3 regions of the Anoxybacillus sp. FSL W8-0382 genome follow, and region 3 is predicted to be linked to each of the others. Evidence: predicted binding sites of a transcription regulator. Region 3 holds the regulator's gene; each other region holds the start of a gene.
The links. Region 3 encodes Rex, which represses fermentation and respiration genes when NADH is low (regulators of the CRP and FNR family bind a similar motif). Its sites were predicted from a motif close to TTGTGAAATATTTCACAA; they were not measured.
Positions count from the first base shown of each region.

Region 1: a site for Rex is predicted at 1,333-1,350, ahead of NSS60_RS05640 (NarK family nitrate/nitrite MFS transporter). Genes of this name have one in related genera too.
Region 2: a site for Rex is predicted at 1,660-1,677, ahead of hcp (hydroxylamine reductase). Genes of this name have one in related genera too.

Region 1 is NZ_JBBOPX010000001.1:1,068,755-1,072,038, reverse strand. It holds gene NSS60_RS05640 (NarK family nitrate/nitrite MFS transporter) at 1-1,248, opposite strand, end outside; gene NSS60_RS05635 (IS256 family transposase) at 1,634-2,800, opposite strand; gene NSS60_RS05630 (DUF6803 family protein) at 2,892-3,092, shown strand; gene NSS60_RS05625 (TIGR04053 family radical SAM/SPASM domain-containing protein) at 3,104-3,284, opposite strand, start outside.
Region 2 is NZ_JBBOPX010000001.1:1,384,073-1,387,356, reverse strand. It holds gene thiE (thiamine phosphate synthase) at 1-604, opposite strand, end outside; gene thiM (hydroxyethylthiazole kinase) at 605-1,399, opposite strand; TPP riboswitch at 1,456-1,571, opposite strand; gene hcp (hydroxylamine reductase) at 1,735-3,024, shown strand; gene NSS60_RS07330 (thermonuclease family protein) at 3,055-3,284, opposite strand, start outside.
Region 3 is NZ_JBBOPX010000001.1:212,607-215,890, forward strand. It holds gene NSS60_RS01245 (ABC-F family ATP-binding cassette domain-containing protein) at 1-869, opposite strand, end outside; gene NSS60_RS01250 (redox-sensing transcriptional repressor Rex) at 1,097-1,732, shown strand; gene NSS60_RS01255 (YdiK family protein) at 1,742-1,915, opposite strand; gene NSS60_RS01260 (CPBP family intramembrane glutamic endopeptidase) at 1,912-2,649, opposite strand; gene groES (co-chaperone GroES) at 2,953-3,237, shown strand.

The sequences.
Region 1 (3,284 bases), 860 kb from region 3:
AAATGCCGTAATTGGTGTCCCTGTGTTTTGAGATGCCCAACCGAATAGCTTTGGAATAAAGAATGAACCGTACGACGCAAACGCTGCCGTAAAACCGAGAACAGGTGCTGCTTCTTTTGGTGGGAAGATGATCGGGATCATTTGGAATGTTGACCCTGATCCCATTCCAGCAGCAATAAATAAGATCATGAAAGATACAATAAATCCGATAAAATGTTTTTCAGTTGTAAAATACATAACAGCAGCAGCGCCAAGCCCCATAACAATTAAAACGTAGTTTGTTACGCGCGCCCCTCCTAGCTTATCAGACAACCAACCACCGACTGGACGGAATGCAGCTGCTAAAAATGCTCCTAAAAAGGCAAGCGAGACGTGTTCTGGAAATTGTGATTTTAATAAAAGCGGAAACGCTGCCGCATATCCAATAAACGAACCGAACGTTGCGATATACAACCATGTCATAATCCACGTATGTTTTCTTTTTACGATGACAAACTGCTCTGATACAGATTGTTTTGCATTTGGTAAGTTATCCATACCGAAATATGCTAAAATCGTAAAAAACACAATCGGAATGACCCAAATAAACGCAGCGTTTTGTAACCAAACTTTTGTTCCATCAGCGAGAACTTGTCCTTCTCCCCCAATTGCTCCGAATACACCCGTTGTAATAATGAGCGGTGTGACAAACTGAACGACGGATACGCCCATATTTCCTAAACCGCCGTTAATACCGAGCGCCGTTCCTTTTTCTTTCTTCGGGAAAAAGAAGCTAATATTCGCTAATGCAGATGAAAAGTTTCCTCCACCGAGTCCGCAGAGGGCAGCTAGCAACAACATAACCCAATAAGGAGTATCAGGATTTTGAACCGCTATTCCAATCCCTAGCGCAGGAAGCAACAAAATCCCCGTTGAAAAAACAGTCCAGTTTCGACCGCCAAATTTTCCAACCGCAAATGTGTAAATGAAGCGTAGCGTCGCACCGACAAGTCCAGGGACAGCAGCTAACGTAAACAATTGGCTTTGCGTGAATTGGAATCCAATATCATTTAATCTGACAGCGACAACAGACCAAATTTGCCAAACAATAAATGCAAGCATTAACGTTGGAACAGAAATCCAAAGGTTTCTTCGAGCATGTTTTTTCCCTTCTTTTTCCCAAAATTCAGGGTCTTCTGGATTCCAGTATGAACCGATGCGACTTTTTCGTTCAGCATAATCTGAAGCCGTTTTCAATGGTTGACTCATAACGATCGCCTCTCCTTTTTTAACAGTATATAATTATAAAAATCATTGCTGTACTTTCATCATATAGAAAGTGTATAAACAATAATGTGATGTGCATCACATATCATGAAATGTTCATACAATGTTAAAAAATGATATTTAAGCGATCGTTTTGTGCAGTCGTCTCATAATGAGCATCGCAACGAGCATCGTCGCTGCAATCCACCAAAATCCGTACGAATATGAAGGTACCGTCAAGAATTTTGTGTAATGTAAATGGGGTAGGGTTTCTCTGAAATGGATTTGAATTGATAGGGGACTGATTTTCTCCACACAGGAGACTGAATATTCAGTCTCCTGTGTGGAAAGGGAGAATCCCCCTATTTTGTTTATTTACAGTATTTGGTTAATGATAACGTTCTTCAAACATTCGCTCGAGGGCTTCATGCGCTTCGGCAAATCCTCTTAACTTTCGCCCTGCCCATTTCTCATTAAAATCTTGAATGGTCAAATACACGATTTTTTCAGTGGCTTCTAAACTATTCAAACTGTTCATCGGTTTTAGGCGTTTCCGAATTTCCTTGATCGTTCGTTCAATGGCATTCGTCGTATAAATCACACTTCGAATACTGCTTGGATAATCCATAAATGTAAGGAGGACATCCAACTCATTGGCCCAAGATTGAACTTCTCTCGGATACTTGCTGGACCATTTCGACTCAAACTGTTGAAACATTTGTAACGCCATCTCCTTATTCGGCGCGCGATAAATCAGTTTGAGATCCTCTGCCACTTCAAATTGATCTTTTTTCCGAACACGGCTGAGGGTGTTACGGACTTTGTGAACGACACAACGCTGCACATCGGCTTTCGGATAAACCGCCTTAAAGGCTTCCTCCAACCCCGGTAGTCCATCGAATACGCCCAGAAGCACTTCCTTGACGCCTCTTTGATAGAGGTGTTGAAGGATTTCCTGCCATACATAGGCGCTTTCTTGTCCTCCCACAAAGAAATCAAGAATTTCGCGATATCCTTCTTCGTTCACCCCTAACACCACATAAATGACTTCTTTCTCCACGGTTTCGCGACGAAGTTTTACGTATAAACCATCCAAATATAAAACCGAATAACGCTGATGTAGAGGACGATTGTGCCATTTCTCGATGTCTTCCTTCACTACATCGGTAATACGACTGATTGTCGTTGGAGAATAGGCATTTCCTAAAATTCGTTCGATAAACTTGCCAATTTCCCTCGTACTCATGCCACTTTGATACATTTTGATGACGGCTTCCTCGAGCCAACCAGTATGACGTTGGTAAGGGGCAAACAGCTGCGTTTGAAATTCCCCATTTCGATCCCTTGGGACCAAAAGGCCTTCAATTCGGCCATATTGCGTATCTAGATTTCGTTGATAGTAGCCGTTTCTCATATTCGATGTTCCGGCCTGTTCGATTTCGAGGAAATGTTTGATTTCTTCCCGCATGATCAGTTCTAATTTTTCCTTTACAAACTGACGAATGACACTTTCCAGTTGATTTGCCCAGTCGACATTCGGTATACTTTTGGACATAGGTAGGGTTCTCCTTTCTCTGGAATATTTGGGTTCAATCAGAGAATACCCTACCTTTTTTCTTTTGGTCTAGCAAAATGCTTTACACAAAATTTTATACATCATCATTCCACTCTTTGGATTAAGTTTATTAGATTTACATGTTATTGGACGAAATTGGAACGAAGAAAAAAGGTTAAAAGTGCACGCTATATTCGTCGGCATTTTTTTAATTGTTGCTCATATTGCAATGATTTTTGGTATGTTGGACCCATCCTTAGGAACCGGACAAACACATCACATGAATATGTAGGAAAAGGTCAGCTATTCGCCGACCTTTTCTTTTTGACGCCACGCTTTCGGAATGTAAATACAATATGGCTCACTCGCTAAGTAATCGCCTGTCACCGCATACGCTCTCGAACGCGATCCACCACAAACATAGCGAAATTCACATACACCACATTTTCCTTTATATCCATCTGGATTTCTTAACTGCTTGAAA
Region 2 (3,284 bases), 1.2 Mb from region 3:
TTGTTTGTTCGTAAATATGTTCAGCACGGCAAATGGCCGAAATGACAGCAATTCCGTCTGCACCCGCTTCGATCACTTGTTTGGCTGTTTGTTCTGTAATTCCACCGATCGCAACGAGTGGAACACGTTTTTCATGGGCACGAATATGTTCAATCATCGTCAGTCCACATGCTTGCTTTGCATCTTCTTTGGAAACAGTTGGGAAAATCGGACCTAATCCAACATAATCGGCGCAAGCAGCAAGCGCTTTTTTTACTTCATTTAAGTTGTGAACAGATACGCCTAAATATTTATCTCCTATGCGATCGCGAACGCGTTCAGCTACTTCGTCTTCTTGACCGACATGAACGCCATCTGCCTGTAAAGCGAGGGCTAAATCGACATCGTCATTCACGATAAAAGGAATATTATACATTCGGCATCGTTCAAGTAATTTCTCGGCTAAGCGGTATTTTTCAATCCCCGTAAGCGCCCCCTTTCCTTTTTCGCGAAACTGAAACATTGTAATACCGCCTTTAATTGCTTCATCAAGCACAGCGAGCGGATCTTTCGTACAATCGATACTTCCCATAACGAAATACAACGATAGCTTCTGCTTCATCATTTATTCCCCTTGAATACGCGCGTATTGATCAACTTCTTCTGCGCTCGTTTCATGTAAAGCATTTAAAAAAGAAAGTTGAAAAGAACCAGGTACTTTTGCTTGTTTGGCTGCTTTTTCAGCCGCCACACCGTAATAAGCGAGGGCAGCAACTGATGACATCATCATATCGTCTCCTATACCTGCAAATGCACCTAATACCGAACTTAACAAACAACCTGTCCCGGTTACTTTCGTTAACATCGCATCACCATTTGAGACGATTACAATACGTTCTCCATCGGTTACTACATCATCTTTCCCTGTGACAACAACTACAGAGCGAAACATGAGTGCTGCTTTTTTCGCTACATCCACGAGGTCACTTTGAACGTCTCCTGCATCGACTCCTTTTGTACGTACTTGTTCACCCGCAATGCTCGCAATTTCCGATGCGTTCCCACGTAAAATCGAAATGTTTACTTCACGTAATATACGTCTGGCTGTTTCGGTGCGGTACGCTGTCGCACCAGCTCCAACAGGATCGAAAATGACAGGAATGTTTGCCTCATTTGCTGCTTTTCCGGCAATTAACATCGCCTCTACGTCTGTTTCGTTTAGCGTGCCAATGTTTAACACTAAAGCACGAGCTAACCGAACCATATCCGCTACTTCTTCTTTTGCATACGCCATAACAGGAGATGCGCCTACAGCAAGCAAACCATTCGCAACAAAATTGGTCACCACAACATTTGTCATATTATGTACGAGTGGTGACTCCTTCCTAACACGCGTTAACCATTGTCCTACATTCATCATTCATTCCCCCTAAAAAAAATAAAAACTAGTCGGACAGAGTCGACTAGTTTGCGTACTGAAAACATAGCCTACTTCCCTCCGCTGGTACAAACCAGATCAGGTTCAAAGGGTTGGAAAACTGATTGCGCGTTTTCCTCTCAGCCATCGCCATCCGGCACCCCTAGTAGTTTGATTGATTCAAATTTCTTTCATTTTAATACATTTTTTCTCTTGATTCAATATGGATTATTGTCAAATTCCGTTCACATTTTTGTATGAAAGTGTGATATGTATCACTTACGACGTACATATTTTCTCCTATTGTTAAAGTGTCAATAAGAAAAGGAGGGGTCATCATGTTTTGTCATCAATGTGAACAAACACCAACAGGGGGATGTACTGTTGTTGGAGTTTGCGGGAAAGATGAAACAATTGCAAGTTTGCAAGATACGATCGTATTTGCATTAAAAGGAATTGCAGCATATCGCACGCATGCCCATCAACTTGGGTATACCGATCCGTTCGTTGATACAACGACACATGAAGCGTTATATATGACGTTAACAAACTCTAACTTTAACGTACAAGAACATATAGACATGGCGATGAAAGTCGGAAGAGCAGCCATTCGCGTAATGGAACTACTCGATCGAGCACATACAGAACGACTTGGCATTCCTCAACCTGTTCGTGTAACGCAAAATAGAATTGAAGGAAAATGTATTCTCGTTACAGGACATAACTTATTTGCCCTTGAACAACTATTAAAACAAACAGAAGGAAAAGGAATTAACATTTACACACATTCCGAAATGCTTCCAGCACATGGTTACCCACAATTAAAAAAATATAAACATCTGAAAGGAAATGTCGGAAAAGCATGGTACGATCAACGTCGCCTATTTGAAAAATTCCCTGGTGCTATTTTAGCGACAACAAACTGTGTCATGCCGATAAAAGGTTCATATGCTGATCGCATGTTTTCATATGATGTAGCCGGATTAGAACATGTGCAAAAAATCGAAAACGATGATTTCACGCCGTTAATTGAGAAAGCGCTACAACTTCCAGAAGCAAACATTGAATCGGATGAAACGTTAGTGACTGGTTTCCATCACGAAACTGTAATTCAAATTTCACCAGAAATTATTCAAGCTGTAAAAGAAGGAAAAATTGAACGCTTTTTCGTTATCGCAGGTTGCGACGCTCCTGGAAAAGGCGGTGAATATTATCGCACGTTAGCTACATCGTTACCGAAAAACACTGTCATTTTAACGACATCCTGTGGGAAATTCCGCTTTAACGATGTCGACTACGGGGTTGTTCCTGGCACGAACATTCCACGATATATTGATTTAGGGCAATGCAACAACTCGATTTCGACTGTCAAAATTGCAATGGCGCTTGCGGAAGCATTCGGCTGTGAGGTCAATGAGTTACCGGTCAGCATCGTTCTTTCATGGTTTGAACAAAAAGCAGTTGCAATCTTACTCGGATTGTTTAGTTTAGGCATTCAAGACATTCGAATTGGACCGAAAGCACCGCACTTTATTTCTGAAAGTGTGTTACGCGTCCTACAAGACATGTTCGGTCTCAAACTTATCGGCGATGTAGAAGAAGATATGCAAGCGATGCTCGCACATTAAAAGGGCTGTTTCATCCAGCCCTTTTCACATTTACGAAGCTTTATTTAACCATACACTCATATTAAATCCTTCTTCTGTCACGTATCCATCGACACTCCATATTCGTTTTTTTGCTTTTTTTGCTTTTTCTTGTGCTTTATACAATTTTTTTGCATATTTTGTGTCCGGTTCAAATACGTAAGCAACACGCGCAAACCCTTCTTGTACAATTTTTTCTTGGTATAAAGTTCCATCCTCTAACCATATGTACGCAAGCAATC
Region 3 (3,284 bases):
CTTTGTGCTCGCTTCGTTGTTGATGCACGAGCGATGTTGCGTTGAATAAAATCTTTTAATTTTGTAATTTCCTCTTGTTGTTTTTCATACAATTTTAGTTGTTGTTCAAATTGTTCAGCACGTTGTTGTAAGTAGCTTGTATAGTTTCCGACATATTTTTTTATTTTTGTGCGTGATAGTTCATACACTTGTGTCACGATTTGGTCAAGAAAATAGCGATCGTGGGAGACGATAAGAATGGCTCCATCGTAATTTTTTAAATATTGTTCAAGCCATTGCAACGTTTCCATATCTAAATGGTTTGTCGGTTCATCTAAAATGAGCAAATCGGGCCTTGTAAGGAGCAGTTTACCAAGCGCTAGCCTCGTCCGCTGTCCACCGCTCAATGTAGATACTTTTGTCGTATAATCGTACTGTGAGAAGCGGAGACCATGGAGAACCGAACGAATATCTGCTTCATATTGATAGCCGCCTTTTTCTTTGAATTCTGTTTGTAAACGATCATATTGCTCAAGTAGGCGCTCATAGTCAGCATCATGTAAACTCATTTGTTGTTCTAGTTCGCGTAATTGTTTTTCCATTTGTTGTAGCGGGGCAAACACATCGAGCATTTCTTCCCAAATGGAACGATGCGCTTGCAACCCTGTATATTGATCTAAATAACCGATCGTTACGTGTTTCGGTTTAATGATTTCGCCTGTGTCGTATGACAACTGTCCGGCAATGATTTTTAATAATGTCGATTTTCCCGCGCCATTTCTTCCAACTAACGCAATACGGTCTTTTTCTTGTATTTCAAGCTTAATGTCTGATAAAACTTGTTCTGCTCCATATGATTTGGATAGTTGATTTACTTGTAAAATGATCATTCTTTCTCACCTCAATCTTCTTTTGATAGTGTAACGTACTTTCTTGATATTCGGCAACACTAGTGTACGAATAACAAATTTGACAAAAATAATAATAAAGGGTACAAAGGAAAGACAGAATGAAAAAAATAGTGTATAGTTTAGAAGTGGGAAGAATTTTTTAGACGTATAGGAGAGAAAAATGAAAGCGCTAACTATTTGTGAAAGGAAATGTGGGGGATTGACTCGTGAATAATGAACAGCCAAAAATTCCGCAGGCGACCGCAAAGCGACTACCGTTGTACTATCGTTTTTTGAAAAACTTGCATGCATCAGGCAAGCAACGTGTATCTTCAGCGGAGTTAAGCGAAGCTGTAAAAGTCGATTCAGCAACGATTCGCCGAGATTTTTCATACTTTGGTGCGCTTGGAAAAAAAGGATACGGATATAATGTCAATTATTTGCTGTCATTTTTTCGTAAAACGTTAGACCAAGATGAGACGACAGAAGTGGCGTTATTTGGGGTTGGAAATTTAGGGACTGCATTTTTAAACTACAATTTCAGCAAAAACAATAATACGAAAATTGTGATGGCGTTCGATGTAGATCCAGATAAAGTCGGAACAGAAGTCGGAGGGGTTCCGGTTTATCATTTAGATGAATTGGAGGAGAAACTCGGGGGAATTGCCGTAGCGATTTTAACTGTTCCTGCCCAAGTTGCTCAACCGATTACTGACCGACTTGTTCAACAGGGGATTAAAGGGATTTTAAACTTTACACCTGCTCGCCTGCATGTGCCAGAACACATTCGTGTTCATCATATTGATTTAGCGGTCGAATTGCAGTCACTCGTTTATTTTTTAAAGCATTACGGAAATGAATAAACCTCCCGTTTATGAGCGGGAGGTTTTTTTCAATAAAGAGCGAATAGCTGTGCCAAAATCAAATGTTGCAATTAGGATGAACAGCATTGTTGTTACGTCCCAAATGCCGTCATCAGCACTATCCACAGCAAAATAAGTAAATAAAATGCCCATTAGAAAGTAAAATAGTGGTTCATATTTCATGAAAACAGCCTCCAAATGACGAATTGCATTTGTTCTGCTTCGCGCATAATCTTCTCGATTTCTTCAGCGAATAATATTTGTATGGCAACGACAAACGTGTTCATCAACACGTGTGCTGCAATAGGTACGAGAATGCGTTTTGTTTTCACATATAAGAAGGCGAACACAAACCCCATTGTCGCATACAAGAGCAAATGTTCAAACTCTAAATGAACAACAGCAAATAAAAGTGAACTGACGAGCGCTGATAAGAAAAAATTGTATTTTTGATACAACGTCCCGAAAATAATTTTCCGAAAGATGATTTCCTCTAAAATTGGTCCGACGACTGATGTAACGAGTATAAGAGCTGGTGTCAATTTGACCATTTCAACGATGCGTCTCGTGTTTTCGGACCCCATTTCGACACCAAATAGGTGCATCTCAATATTAGCTGCAATGCCTTGGGCGAAAAGAGCGAGCAAAAACCCCCCAATCGCCCAAAAGAATGACATGCCAATCGATGCTTGATGGCGATCATATGAGTATTTCATATCTTCTTTCATAAAATAAAGAACGAGAAAAAGAGCAATCGGGAAACTAATAACAGCCCAGTAACCAGAAGCGATCGATATGGCTATATCTTTATTTGATGCGTTAATAAATCCGCTATGCGCAAGTAAAGGAACGCCGACTAAACTCGATAGTTGCATAGCGACGTATGTAATGATGACATACCAATATTGCTTTTTCACATGTTCAACCCCTTCGTGCAAATTGTCTAGCTTTAGACGAGCATTTTCTAAGCGTCTGCTTCCTTAGCTGAGCGAATGATCGTCCTCTGCTTTCTAAATTGAATACTTTTTCATTTTATCATATTTTTTGTATGAATTTCGAAAGGAAAGACATAATGTTAAAGAGGGAATCATTTAATGAAAAATTTTTAACTTCCTACTTGCAAAATTAAAAAAAGTTCATTAATATAATAAGTGTGTTAGCACTCAATAAGAATGAGTGCTAATAACGGAACGAAAATCTAATTAAGGAGGTCGTTTGCCGTGTTGAAGCCACTAGGTGATCGTATTGTCATTGAATTAATTCAAACTGAAGAAAAAACAGCGAGCGGAATTGTCTTACCAGACACAGCAAAAGAAAAACCACAAGAAGGAAAAGTTGTGGCAGTTGGTTCAGGTCGCGTTCTTGATAATGGTGAGCGCGTAGCTCCAGAGGTAAGCGTTGGTGACCGCATCATCTTCTCAAAATATGCGGGTACAGAAGTAAAATATGATGGAAAAGAATACTTAATTTTGCGTGAAAGTGACATTTTAGCTGTGATTGGTTAATCGTTCGCCTGATAACATATAAAGCACATAAAAATACTTAACTAAAA